One region of the Salmonella sp. GDC200615 genome, then DNA from elsewhere that is predicted to be linked to it. Evidence: predicted binding sites of a transcription regulator. Region 1 holds the regulator's gene; each other region holds the start of a gene.
What was found. Region 1 encodes LexA, which represses DNA repair genes until DNA is damaged. Its sites were predicted from a motif close to TNCTGTATGTACATACAGNA; they were not measured.
Positions count from the first base shown of each region.

Region 2: a site for LexA is predicted at 2,736-2,755, ahead of metR (HTH-type transcriptional regulator MetR). Genes of this name have one in related genera too.
Region 3: a site for LexA is predicted at 2,218-2,237, ahead of sbmC (DNA gyrase inhibitor SbmC). Genes of this name have one in related genera too.

Region 1 covers NZ_CP192247.1:508,161-512,292, reverse strand. The annotation lists gene dinF (MATE family efflux transporter DinF) at 1-885, opposite strand, end outside; gene lexA (transcriptional repressor LexA) at 1,064-1,672, opposite strand; gene ACQ29O_RS02415 (diacylglycerol kinase) at 1,781-2,149, opposite strand; gene plsB (glycerol-3-phosphate 1-O-acyltransferase PlsB) at 2,320-4,132, shown strand, end outside.
Region 2 covers NZ_CP192247.1:4,376,635-4,380,766, forward strand. The annotation lists gene metE (5-methyltetrahydropteroyltriglutamate--homocysteine S-methyltransferase) at 306-2,570, opposite strand; gene metR (HTH-type transcriptional regulator MetR) at 2,819-3,772, shown strand; gene ACQ29O_RS21225 (carboxylate/amino acid/amine transporter) at 3,660-4,132, opposite strand, start outside.
Region 3 covers NZ_CP192247.1:1,773,694-1,777,825, forward strand. The annotation lists gene phsB (thiosulfate reductase electron transport protein PhsB) at 1-51, shown strand, start outside; gene phsC (thiosulfate reductase cytochrome B subunit) at 48-812, shown strand; gene dacD (serine-type D-Ala-D-Ala carboxypeptidase DacD) at 936-2,108, shown strand; gene sbmC (DNA gyrase inhibitor SbmC) at 2,259-2,726, shown strand; gene ACQ29O_RS08210 (FUSC family protein) at 2,845-3,903, shown strand.

The DNA of each region.
Region 1 (4,132 bases):
GGAGTGCGCCTCCACCGCATAAGCAAAACCGTCCAGCGCATAGGCCGTAAAGGTGAGTAAGGTCATCAGGACTGCATTTACCGCGATAATATCGCTGCCCAGCCGCGCGCCTGACACCGTGATTGCGCCAAAACAAAGCTGAAGGAGCAATGAGCGCAGCATGATATCGCGATTGAGCGCCAAAAGGCGGCGCACGTTGCCGCGCCAGGCCTGTTTTAGCATATCCAGCGACACACCGCGGAGATGGAGAACTTTACGTACCATCATGAGGCCGATCAGTAACGTGACATATTCTGCGATGACCGTCGCCAGGGCAGCACCCTGCACGTTCATATGAAGCCCCATCACCAGCCACAGGTCGAGCGCGATATTGAGGATATTGCCCACGACCAACAAGATAACCGGCGCCCGCGCATACTGAACGCCTAACAGCCAACCGAGCAGCACCAGATTCGCCAGTGACGCGGGAGCGCTTAGCCAACGAATTTCAAGGAAGCGTCTCGCTTGCACCAGGACAGCGTCGTTCCCGCCGACAATATGTAAAGCCAGCTCGATAAGCGGCGTGCGAAATAGCACAATCATCACGCCAGCGCCCAGCGCCAGTAATAACGGTTGAATGAGCGCCCGGGCTAACGCCTGCGGATTTTTGGCGCCAAATGCCTGCGCCGTTAGGCCGGTGGTGCTCATACGTAGAAATAGCAGCAGCATGAAAAGAAAGCTGGTGGCAGTCGCGCCCACCGCCACGCCGCCCAGGAAAACCGGGCTGTCCAGATGACCAATCACCGCCGTATCGACCAGCCCCAGCAAGGGGACGGTGATGTTAGAAAAAATCATCGGCAGCGCGAGATGCCAGAGAGCTTTATCAGAGGAGGTAAAAAGCGGCATGGAGAAAAGCCTGACAAGGAGTTAAACGAAACGAGCGCATTGCCGGATGGCAACGTAACGCCTTATCCGGCCTACAAATTAATCATCTCAGGAACTGCATTCCCGTAGGCCTGCTAAGCGCAGCGCCATCAGGCTGCACGATTGCCGGATGACGGCTTACAAGGAGATTAAAACGAGATTACAACCATTCCCCGTTGCGAATGACGCCTACCGCCAGCCCTTCAATCGTAAAGCTTTGTTCGCGCAGATCCACCACTATCGGTGTAAACTCGCTGTTTTCCGGCAGCAGCTCCACTTTATTGCCCTGCTTTTTCAGGCGTTTTACTGTCACTTCATCGTCAATGCGAGCGACAACCACCTGGCCATTACGGACGTCCTGCGTTTTATGTACCGCCAGCAAATCCCCATCCATAATACCGATATCTTTCATCGACATACCGCTCACGCGCAGCAGGAAATCGGCGCTGGGTTTGAACAGCGAAGGATCGACCTGGTAATGGCCTTCAATATGCTGCTGCGCCAGAAGCGGTTCACCCGCCGCGACACGCCCGACAAGCGGTAATCCGTCCTCTTCTTCCTGTAACAGACGGATACCTCGCGATGCGCCGGAAACGATTTCAAGCACCCCTTTGCGCGCCAGCGCTTTAAGGTGTTCTTCCGCAGCGTTTGGGGAACGGAACCCCAAACGCTGCGCGATTTCCGCACGCGTCGGTGGCATACCTGTCTGGCTGATGTGATCCCGGATGAGATCAAACACCTCTTGTTGCCTGGCCGTTAACGCTTTCATTCCGCCCCCTGGGTGTATATACAGTCATGCTGTGAGTATATACAGTTAAAGGTGATTTTGGAACCACAAACGGCGCAAAAAACAAGAGATTTATAAAATTTGGAACCTTTATCGAAAATGTGACCATAACAGGATGCCCCAGGTCATCAGGGCAACGAAAATAGACAGTAGCACCGCAGCCGATCCCATATCTTTCGCACGGCCGGAAAGCTCATGGTATTCAGAACCGATGCGGTCAACGACCGCTTCAATAGCGCTGTTGAGGATTTCAACAATCATGATAAGTAAAACGGAACCTATCAATAACACACGGGTAATCGCATCCACATCCAGCCAGCAGGCGATGATGACGCCCAGCAATACCGCGATACTTTCCTGGCGAAACGCCGCTTCGTGAGTCCATGCGGCGCGAAATCCTTTCCAGGAATATCCTGCCGCTTTGATAATTCTGGTGAATCCAGTGGTATTATTGGCCATCAAAAGAACCTTTTTACATTATTAACGTCAATGACATTATACGGTTGCCCTGCACGATTCGGACTGCCGTAACGCAGCGCGAAGTATGACGGGATACAACAGAAATTCGCTAAACTTTCTGATATCCTTGCACCGCATTTGCATTATTAACCAGAGGCTTTACATCGTTTATGTCCGGCTGGCCACGAATTTACTACAAATTACTGAATTTACCATTAAGCATACTGGTAAAAAGCAAGTCTATTCCGGCGGAACCCGCCCAGGAATTGGGGCTCGATACTTCTCGCCCCATTATGTATGTCTTGCCATACAACTCAAAAGCGGACTTACTGACGCTGCGGGCGCAATGTCTGGCGCACGATCTCCCGGATCCGCTGGAGCCGCTGGAGATCGACGGCGCGCTGTTGCCACGCTATGTATTTATTCACGGCGGACCGCGTGTCTTTACCTATTACACGCCAAAAGAAGAGTCGGTGAAACTTTTTCACGATTATCTCGATCTGCATCGGAGTAATCCGGCTTTGGACGTGCAGATGGTGCCCGTTTCCGTGATGTTTGGCCGCGCGCCGGGTCGTGAAAAGGGAGAAGATAACCCGCCTTTACGTATGCTGAACGGCGTACAGAAATTCTTTGCCATCTCCTGGCTGGGTCGCGATAGCTTTGTCCGATTCTCGCCGTCCGTCTCATTGCGTCGCATGGCTGATGAACACGGCACCGATAAAATCATCGCGCAGAAGCTGGCTCGCGTGGCGCGTATGCACTTTGCTCGCCAGCGCCTGGCGGCGGTTGGCCCACGCCTGCCCGCCCGTCAGGATCTGTTTAACAAACTGCTGGCCTCGAAAGCGATCGCCCGCGCGGTAGAAGACGAAGCGCGCAGTAAGAAAATCTCTCATGAAAAAGCGCAGCAAAACGCCATTGCGCTGATGGAAGAGATCGCGGCGAACTTCTCTTACGAGATGATTCGTTTGACCGACAGGATTTTGGGGTTTACCTGGAACCGACTGTACCAGGGGATTAACGTGCATAACGCCGAGCGCGTACGCCAACTGGCGCACGACGGGCATGAAATCGTCTATGTGCCCTGTCACCGCAGCCATATGGACTATTTGCTCCTTTCTTATGTGCTGTACCATCAGGGACTGGTTCCGCCGCACATTGCCGCAGGCATTAACCTTAATTTCTGGCCCGCTGGCCCGATTTTCCGTCGTCTGGGCGCGTTCTTTATTCGTCGCACCTTTAAGGGGAATAAACTCTATTCCACCGTCTTTCGCGAATACCTGGGCGAGCTGTTCAGCCGCGGTTACTCGGTTGAGTATTTTGTCGAAGGAGGACGTTCGCGTACCGGACGTTTGTTAGACCCGAAAACCGGCACCCTGTCGATGACTATCCAGGCGATGCTGCGCGGCGGTACCCGTCCAATTACGTTAGTGCCTATTTACATCGGCTATGAGCACGTCATGGAAGTGGGCACCTATGCGAAAGAACTGCGCGGCGCGACAAAAGAGAAAGAGAGCCTGCCGCAGATGCTGAAAGGCTTGAGCAAGCTGCGCAATCTGGGTCAGGGCTACGTTAACTTTGGCGAACCGATGCCGCTCATGACGTACCTGAACCAGCATGTGCCGGAGTGGCGCGAATCTATCGACCCTATAGAGGCCATACGCCCAGCCTGGCTGACGCCGACGGTAAATAGTATCGCCGCCGATCTGATGGTGCGTATTAACAACGCTGGCGCGGCAAACGCGATGAACCTGTGTTGTACCGCGCTGTTAGCGTCGCGTCAGCGCTCGCTCACCCGCGAGCAGCTCACCGAGCAGCTTGATTGCTATCTCGATCTGATGCGCAATGTCCCTTATTCCACAGACTCAACCGTTCCTGCCGCCAGCGCTGGCGAGCTCATCGCTCACGCGCTGCAGATGAATAAGTTTGAGGTCGAGAAAGACACCATTGGCGATATCATCATTCTGCCGCGCGAGCAGGCGGTGT
Region 2 (4,132 bases), 790 kb from region 1:
AAAACCTCGTTTTGTGCTATGAGAGCGCTGGGCGATCATGACAGGAAAAACGATCTGCGAGGCAATAAAATCCGCCGCGCTGCTTCCGGGGACGCTATCCGCCTGGTTGTCATTCATACGGAGAACCTTTTTATTATCAAGATCGCCAAATAGCCAGATCCTGAAAAAGACAGCGCGGAAAATAAGAAAAAGGGAAATGAGAAAAAAGAGGAGATAGAGGCGCTGTTAATCAGGTCAGGCACGGGCGCTACCCGTCAAAGGGTAGCGCCGCATTGCTGCCGGATAAACGCAGCGGCCAGGATGGGTTATTTCGCCTGACGCAGATTGTGCGCCGCTTTGACCATGTTCGCTAACGCCGCGCGGGTTTCAGGCCAACCGCGAGTTTTCAGACCGCAGTCCGGATTCACCCACAGGCGTTGTGCCGGTATACGCTGTGCCGCCTTCTTCAGCAGGGCTTCAATCCACTCGACGCTCGGCACGTTCGGCGAGTGAATATCGTACACGCCCGGCCCGATTTCGTTCGGGTAGTCGAACGCTTCGAACGACTCCAGCAACTCCATATCCGAGCGGGAGGTCTCAATGGTGATCACATCCGCATCCAGCGCGGCGATCGAATCCATAATGTCGTTGAACTCGCAGTAACACATGTGGGTGTGGATCTGGGTTTCATCCTTCGCCACCGCCGCGTTGATGCGGAAGGCTTCCACACCCCATTCCAGATAGGCGTCCCAGTCGCTGCGACGCAGCGGTAAACCTTCACGCAGCGCCGGTTCGTCAATCTGAATAATCCCGATCCCCGCCGCCTCCAGATCCGCGACTTCATCACGCAGCGCCAGCGCAATCTGTTTCGCAATCGTTTCGCGGGTCACGTCTTCGCGGGGGAATGACCAGCAAAGAATAGTCACCGGGCCGGTCAACATCCCTTTTACCGGCTTGTCGGTCAGCGACTGGGCATATTTCGCCCACTCCACGGTAATCGGTGCCGGACGGCTGATATCGCCAATCACTACCGGCGGTTTCACACAGCGGGAGCCATAGCTTTGCACCCAACCATCCTGGGTAAAGACGAAGCCGTCCAGATGCTCGCCGAAGTATTCCACCATGTCGTTTCGCTCGGCTTCGCCGTGTACCAGCACATCCAGCCCTAAACGCTCCTGCTCGATGATAGCCTGTTTGATATGTTCGGCGATGCCGGTGCGGTAGTTGTTCGCGTCGAGGTTGCCCTTTTTGAAGTCCAGACGCAGACCGCGAATTTCCGTGGTTTGCGGGAACGAACCGATAGTCGTCGTCGGCCAGGCGGGAAGTTTAAAGCGGGCGCGTTGCGCTTCAGCGCGCACCTCATACGGATTCTCACGCTGGCTGGCCTGCGCGGTGATCGCCGCCAAGCGTTTTTCTACCGCGGCATTATGTACGCGGCGGGAGTGACGACGAGCCTGAATCGGTGCGCTCCATTCCTCAAGTGCCGCCGTTTCGCCGCTGTTCAGCGCATCGCGCAGCAACGCCAGTTCACCGCATTTTTGCAGCGCAAAGGCAAACCAGCTTTTAACTTCCGTATCCAAACGCGTTTCGACGCTGAGATCGATCGGGCTGTGCAGCAAAGAGCAGGAGGATGCTACCCACAGCGCGCGTTTGCCCACAATGGCGTTAATCTGCGCGTATTTTTCGGTCAAATCGGCGCGCCAGACATTACGCCCGTTAATCAAGCCTGCGGAGAGCAGCCAGTCGACCGGCAGACGTTGATGCAGTTCCGCTACATCATCTTTGCCATGAATGAGGTCAACATGTAACCCCTGTACCGGTAGCGCGATAATAGTGTCCAGGTTTGGCGTCACGCCTTCAAAATAGGTCGTCAGCAACAGCTTCACCTGGCCGGCGAGCGCGTCGTAAGCCGGTTTGAAGGCATCCAGCCACGCCTGCGGCAGTTCCAGCACCAGTGCTGGCTCATCAATTTGGACCCACTCAACACCACGCTTCGCCAGCTCAGCCAGCACGTGCTGATACACCGGCAAAATGTCTTTCAGCAACGTCAGGCGGTCAAACGGCTCGCCTTTCACTTTACCCAGCCACAGATACGTGACAGGCCCCAGCAGTACGGGTTTGATCTTATGCCCCAGCGCCAGCGCTTCGTCCACTTCCTCCAGCAACTGTGTCCAGGTAAGCCTGAACTGCTGGCCTTTGCTGAACTCCGGTACTATGTAGTGATAGTTAGTATTAAACCATTTGGTCATTTCCGCTGCCGCCGCCGGTTCGCCGGTTGGCGCGCGACCGCGGCCAATGCGGAACAGAGTGTCGATGTCCACGGAACCGTCGTTGTTCTGATGACGAGCCGGCACATTGCCTAACAGCAGGCTGGTGGTCAGAACATGGTCGTACCAGGCAAAGTCGCCTACCGGTAACAGGTCAATACCCGCTTGTTTCTGCTGCTCCCAGTGACGCGCGCGCAGTTCGCGGCCTACCGCCAGTAACGCTTCACGCGTTGAGTTCCCCGCCCAGTAGCTCTCTTGCGCTTTTTTCAGCTCGCGACGCAGGCCAACGCGAGGAAAACCGAGGGTATGAGTCAATATTGTCATTTTACTTCCTCTCTTATTTTATTGAATCTGAAAGTAAAACTCTAAATAGTTCGGCTTGCAGGAAGGCGGCGACACAGCGCATCCCCAGGAGCTTACTGAAGTAAGTGACTGGGGTAAGCAAGGAAGCCAACGCATCTGCAAGTCGAAATATGACGAGTTTTAGACGTCTGGATGTTTACACATCCATAATGTAAAGGTACTGTATATTCCTCAAGCGCAATTTGTTCATGGCGAAGTGAAGGACTTTCATGATCGAAATTAAACATCTGAAAACACTCCAGGCATTGCGGAATAGTGGATCGCTGGCTGCCGCGGCGGCGGTGCTGCACCAGACCCAATCCGCTCTGTCTCATCAGTTCAGCGATCTGGAACAACGCCTTGGCTTCCGCCTGTTCGTGCGTAAAAGCCAGCCGCTGCGCTTTACGCCGCAGGGGGAAGTTCTGCTGCAACTGGCAAACCAGGTGCTGCCGCAAATCAGCCGTGCGCTGCAGGCGTGCAACGAACCGCAGCAAACTCGTCTGCGCATCGCTATTGAATGTCATAGCTGTATTCAGTGGCTGACCCCGGCGCTGGAAAACTTCCGTGCAAGCTGGCCGCAGGTAGAAATGGATTTCACATCCGGCGTCACTTTTGATCCGCAACCGGCCTTGCAACAAGGCGAGCTGGATTTGGTGATGACGTCGGATATTTTGCCGCGCAGCGGGCTGCATTATTCGCCGATGTTTGATTTTGAAGTCCGACTGGTGCTGGCGCCCGACCATCCGCTGGCCAGCAAAACGCAGATTACGCCGGAAGATTTAGCCAGCGAAACGCTGTTGATTTACCCGGTGCAGCGCAGCCGACTGGATGTCTGGCGACATTTCCTGCAACCGGCGGGTACCAGTCCGCTGCTGAAAAGCGTGGATAATACGCTACTGCTGATTCAGATGGTGGCGGCCAGAATGGGCATTGCCGCCCTGCCGCACTGGGTGGTGGAAAGCGTTGAGCGCCAGGGTCTGGTGGTGACCAAAACCCTGGGCGATGGTCTGTGGAGCCGCCTGTATGCCGCCGTGCGCGACGGCGACCAGCGTCAGGCGGTGACCGAGGCGTTTATTCGCTCGACGCGGGATCACGCCTGCGATCATCTGCCGTTTGTGCGGAGCGCGGAGCGACCCATTTTCGATGCACCCACAGCGAAGCCAGGATCACAGCCGCGCCTGTAATAAAGCTTGGCCAGTGGGGCTGCTGATGCCAGATGGCAAGATTAACCAGTAGTCCTGCGGGAACATGCATATTATTCATGATACCCAGCGTCCCGGCATCTACCTGGGTAGCGCCATAGTTCCACATAAAGTAGCCAATGCCGGACGCCACCACGCCGAGAAACACCAGAATGCTCCATTGCAGCGTGGTTTCCGGCAGCTTTTGCGCGTTCCCCAACAGCGACCACGCCACCGCCGCCACCAAAAACGCCCCCAGATAGAACCATGCAAAGGCGTTGTGCTGCGGCATGGGACGGGTCTCCATCAGACGTTTATACCCCACCATTCCGATAGCGAAACTGATATTAGAAAGCTGCACCA
Region 3 (4,132 bases), 1.3 Mb from region 1:
GCGGTCAGTCTGTACCGTCGTAAAGAAATCCATCAGGAGGGTAAAGCATGAATACTATCTGGGGAGCGGAACTACATTATGCGCCAGATTATTGGCCGCTGTGGTTAATTTATGCAGGCGTCGTGGTGCTGCTCATGCTTGTTGGGCTGGTTATCCATGCGTTATTGCGCCGGATGCTGGCGCCAAAAACGGCGGGCGGCGAAGAGCATCGTGACTATCTCTACTCGCTGGCGATTCGCCGTTGGCATTGGGGAAATGCGTTACTGTTTGTTTTATTACTGTTAAGCGGTTTATTTGGTCATTTTTCTCTCGGCCCTGTAGCGCTAATGGTACAAGTGCATACCTGGTGTGGTTTTGCCTTACTGGCTTTCTGGGTCGGGTTTGTGCTGATCAACCTCACCACAGGTAACGGGCGTCACTATCGGGTAAATTTTTCCGGACTGGTAACGCGCTGCATACGCCAGACGCGTTTTTACCTTTTTGGCATTATGAAAGGGGAAGCGCATCCGTTCGCGGCAACAGAGCAGAATAAGTTCAATCCACTGCAACAACTGGCATATCTGGCGATTATGTACGCGCTGGTACCGCTGTTAATCATCACCGGTTTGCTGTGTCTCTATCCGCAGGTTGCGGGTCTGGGCCCTGTGATGCTGGTGCTGCATATGGCGCTTGCTATCATCGGCTTACTGTTTATTTGCGCGCATCTCTATCTGTGTACTCTTGGCGACACGCCGGGACAAATTTTCCGTAGCATGGTTGACGGCTATCATCGTCATCGTACCGCGCCGCGCGGGGATAAGTCCGCCGTCTGAGCGTATCCATAAAATAATGTCAGCAAGAAAATGTGCCTTGTGTCACATTTTCTTGCAATTTATCCATGTTTGTTTAACTGAACTTCCGTAAAAAGAACGGCAAATAGAGACCATCCTGAGGACATGCTGTTGAAACGCCGTTTGTTTATTGCCGCTTCTTTATTCGCGATGCACCTTTCTCCTGCGCTTGCGGCCGATGCCGTAAGTTTTGCTCCCCAACCGCCAGCCATTGATGCAGGCGCCTGGGTGTTGATGGATTACACTACGGGGCAGGTTCTTACCGCCGGTAATGAACACCAGCAACGTAATCCCGCCAGCCTTACCAAGCTAATGACGGGCTACGTCGTCGATCGCGCCATCGATAGTCATCGTATCAGCCCTGACGATATCGTCACAGTTGGGCGCGACGCCTGGGCGAAGGATAATCCGGTGTTTGTCGGCTCCTCGTTGATGTTTTTAAAAGAAGGGGATCGCGTGTCGGTACGCGATTTAAGCCGTGGCTTAATTGTGGATTCCGGTAACGATGCCTGTGTGGCGCTGGCGGATTATATCGCGGGCGGGCAGCCGCAGTTTGTGGCGATGATGAACAGCTATGTGAAAAAACTCAATTTGCAGGATACCCATTTTGAAACCGTCCACGGTCTGGATGCGCCGGGACAACATAGCTCCGCGTATGATCTGGCCGTACTCTCCCGGGCGATTATTCACGGCGAACCTGAATTTTATCACATGTACAGCGAGAAAAGCCTGACCTGGAACGGCATCACGCAGCAGAACCGCAACGGCTTGTTGTGGGATAAGACCATGCATATCGATGGGCTTAAAACCGGACACACATCGGGGGCGGGATTTAATCTTATCGCATCGGCGGTGGACGGGCAGCGTCAACTTATCGCCGTCGTGATGGGGGCGAAAAGTTCGAAAGGCCGTGAGGAACAGGCGCGAAAACTGTTGCAGTGGGGCCAGCAAAACTTTGCGACGGTGCAGATTTTGCACAGCGGTAAAAAAGTGGGCAGCGAGCGAATCTGGTATGGAGATAAAGAAAAGATTGCGCTGGGTACGGAACAGGATTTCTGGATGGCGCTGCCTAAAGCGGAAATTCCGCATATCAAAGCAAAATATGTGCTGGATAGAAAAGAGCTGGAGGCTCCAATCGCCGCTCATCAACGGGTAGGTGAAATAGAGCTATACGATCGGGATAAACTGATCGCTCAGTGGCCGCTGGTCACTCTGGAGTCGGTGGGTAAAGGCGGTATGTTCTCTCGTCTGAGCGACTATTTTCAGCATAAAGCGTAAGCCGTTGTCACACACCGTTCACCGTCATCTGAGGTGTCAAAAGGGCGGGATTGCGAGGTTGCTCACAAAATGATCACGCTGTCCTTGTGACCGTAAAAGGCTGTAATTATACTGCACATTCATACAGTATAGTAAAGTGACGGAGGCAGCATGGATTACGAAATCAGGCAGGAACAAAAACGCAAGATAGCCGGTTTCCACATGGTCGGTCCATGGGAACACACCGTGAAGCAGGGTTTTGAACAACTGATGACGTGGGTGGATCGACAGCGGATCGTGCCAGTTGAATGGATTGCCGTCTATTACGACAATCCAGATGTCGTACCTGCAGAAAAACTCCGCTGCGATACCGTGGTGTCCGTGGCAGAGAATTTCATCCTGCCGGACAATAGCGAAGGCGTAATCGTGACCGCCATTGAAGGCGGCGAATATGCCACTGCTGTCGCGCGAGTGGAAGACCGTGACTTTGCGAAGCCGTGGGAACGGTTTTTTGATGTCCTGGAGCAGGATAGCGCTTATCAGATAGCCTCTGCGCCCTGTTTTGAAACCTATCTGAATAACGGCATGGAAGATGGATACTGGGATATTGAAATGTATATTCCGGTACAGCGGAAGTGAACGACTGGTTTCCTGGCTGAAAAGAGCGGACGGATAATGTGTTCCGTCCGCCAGTGCGCTATTTTTGCTATAAAGCAGGTACAATGCATTTTTTGCCATTCCCGTAAGGAGCACAAGCGTGCGTGCCGATAAGTCATTAAGCCCTTTTGAAATACGGTTGTACCGTCATTATCGCATCGTGCATGGCATACGTATCGCCCTGGCGTTCATTCTTACCTTTCTGCTGGTTCGTCTGTTTTCTATTCCCGAGGGCACATGGCCGCTAATCACGTTAGTGGTGATTATGGGGCCCATCTCATTCTGGGGAAATGTAGTGCCTCGTGCTTTTGAGCGCATAGGCGGTACGATTCTGGGCGCGGCGTTAGGGCTGGTGGCGCTACGCCTGGAGCTCTTTTCCTTACCGCTGATGCTGGTGTGGTGTGCGATAGCGATGTTTTTGTGCGGCTGGCTGGCCTTAGGGAAAAAACCGTATCAGGCGCTACTGATAGGCATAACGCTTGCCGTTGTTGTCGGCGCTCCCGCTGGTGATATGGATACGGCATTATGGCGTGGCGGGGATGTGATTTTGGGGTCGCTACTGGCAATGTTGTTTACCGGCATCTGGCCCCAGCGCGCCTTTTTGCACTGGCGCATCCAACTGGCTCATTGCGTCACGGCGTATAATCGGGTGTATCAGGCAGCGCTGTCGCCGAATTTGCTGGAGCGCCCCCGGTTGGATAAACATTTGCAACGGTTGCTGAACGATGTCGTCAAAATGCGCGGGCTGATAACGCCTGCCAGTAAAGAAACCCGGATACAAAAATCTATTTTCGAGGCCATTCAGACCATCAACCGCAACCTGGTTTGTATGCTTGAATTACAAATCAATGCCCACTGGGCGACGCGCGCCAGCCATTTTGTGATGCTTAACGCGCACACATTGCGTGAAACCCAGCAGATGACGCAGCAAACCTTGCTAACGATCGCCCACGCGTTGTTTGAAGGCAACCCGCAGCCGGTACTGGCAAACACCGGTAAACTGAATGATATTGCTGCCGAGTTGCGGCAGCTAATGAACGAGCAGCAGGGCGACGCGGTGGCTGAAACCCCCATCCACGGCTATGTTTGGCTAAGTATGGAAACTGCCCGACAGTTGGAACTGCTTTCACATTTGATCTGCCGGGCTTTGCGCAAATAAAAAGCAGATGGGGCGAATGAATTTGTTGCTGCTTCGATTCAGCAAAGATTAAGAGTATGATACTAATATAAGGATAAAATGAGTGCTACTGGCAACGATTTTATCCCCGAACCTTCAGGTTTCCCCAGACGGCGACGTAACGGTGTTTCCTCTGGCGGCTTGAAGTATGACGGGGATAAACGTAATGTTTATCCACTAGCAGTTGCTTAACGAATCCGAATCTCACATT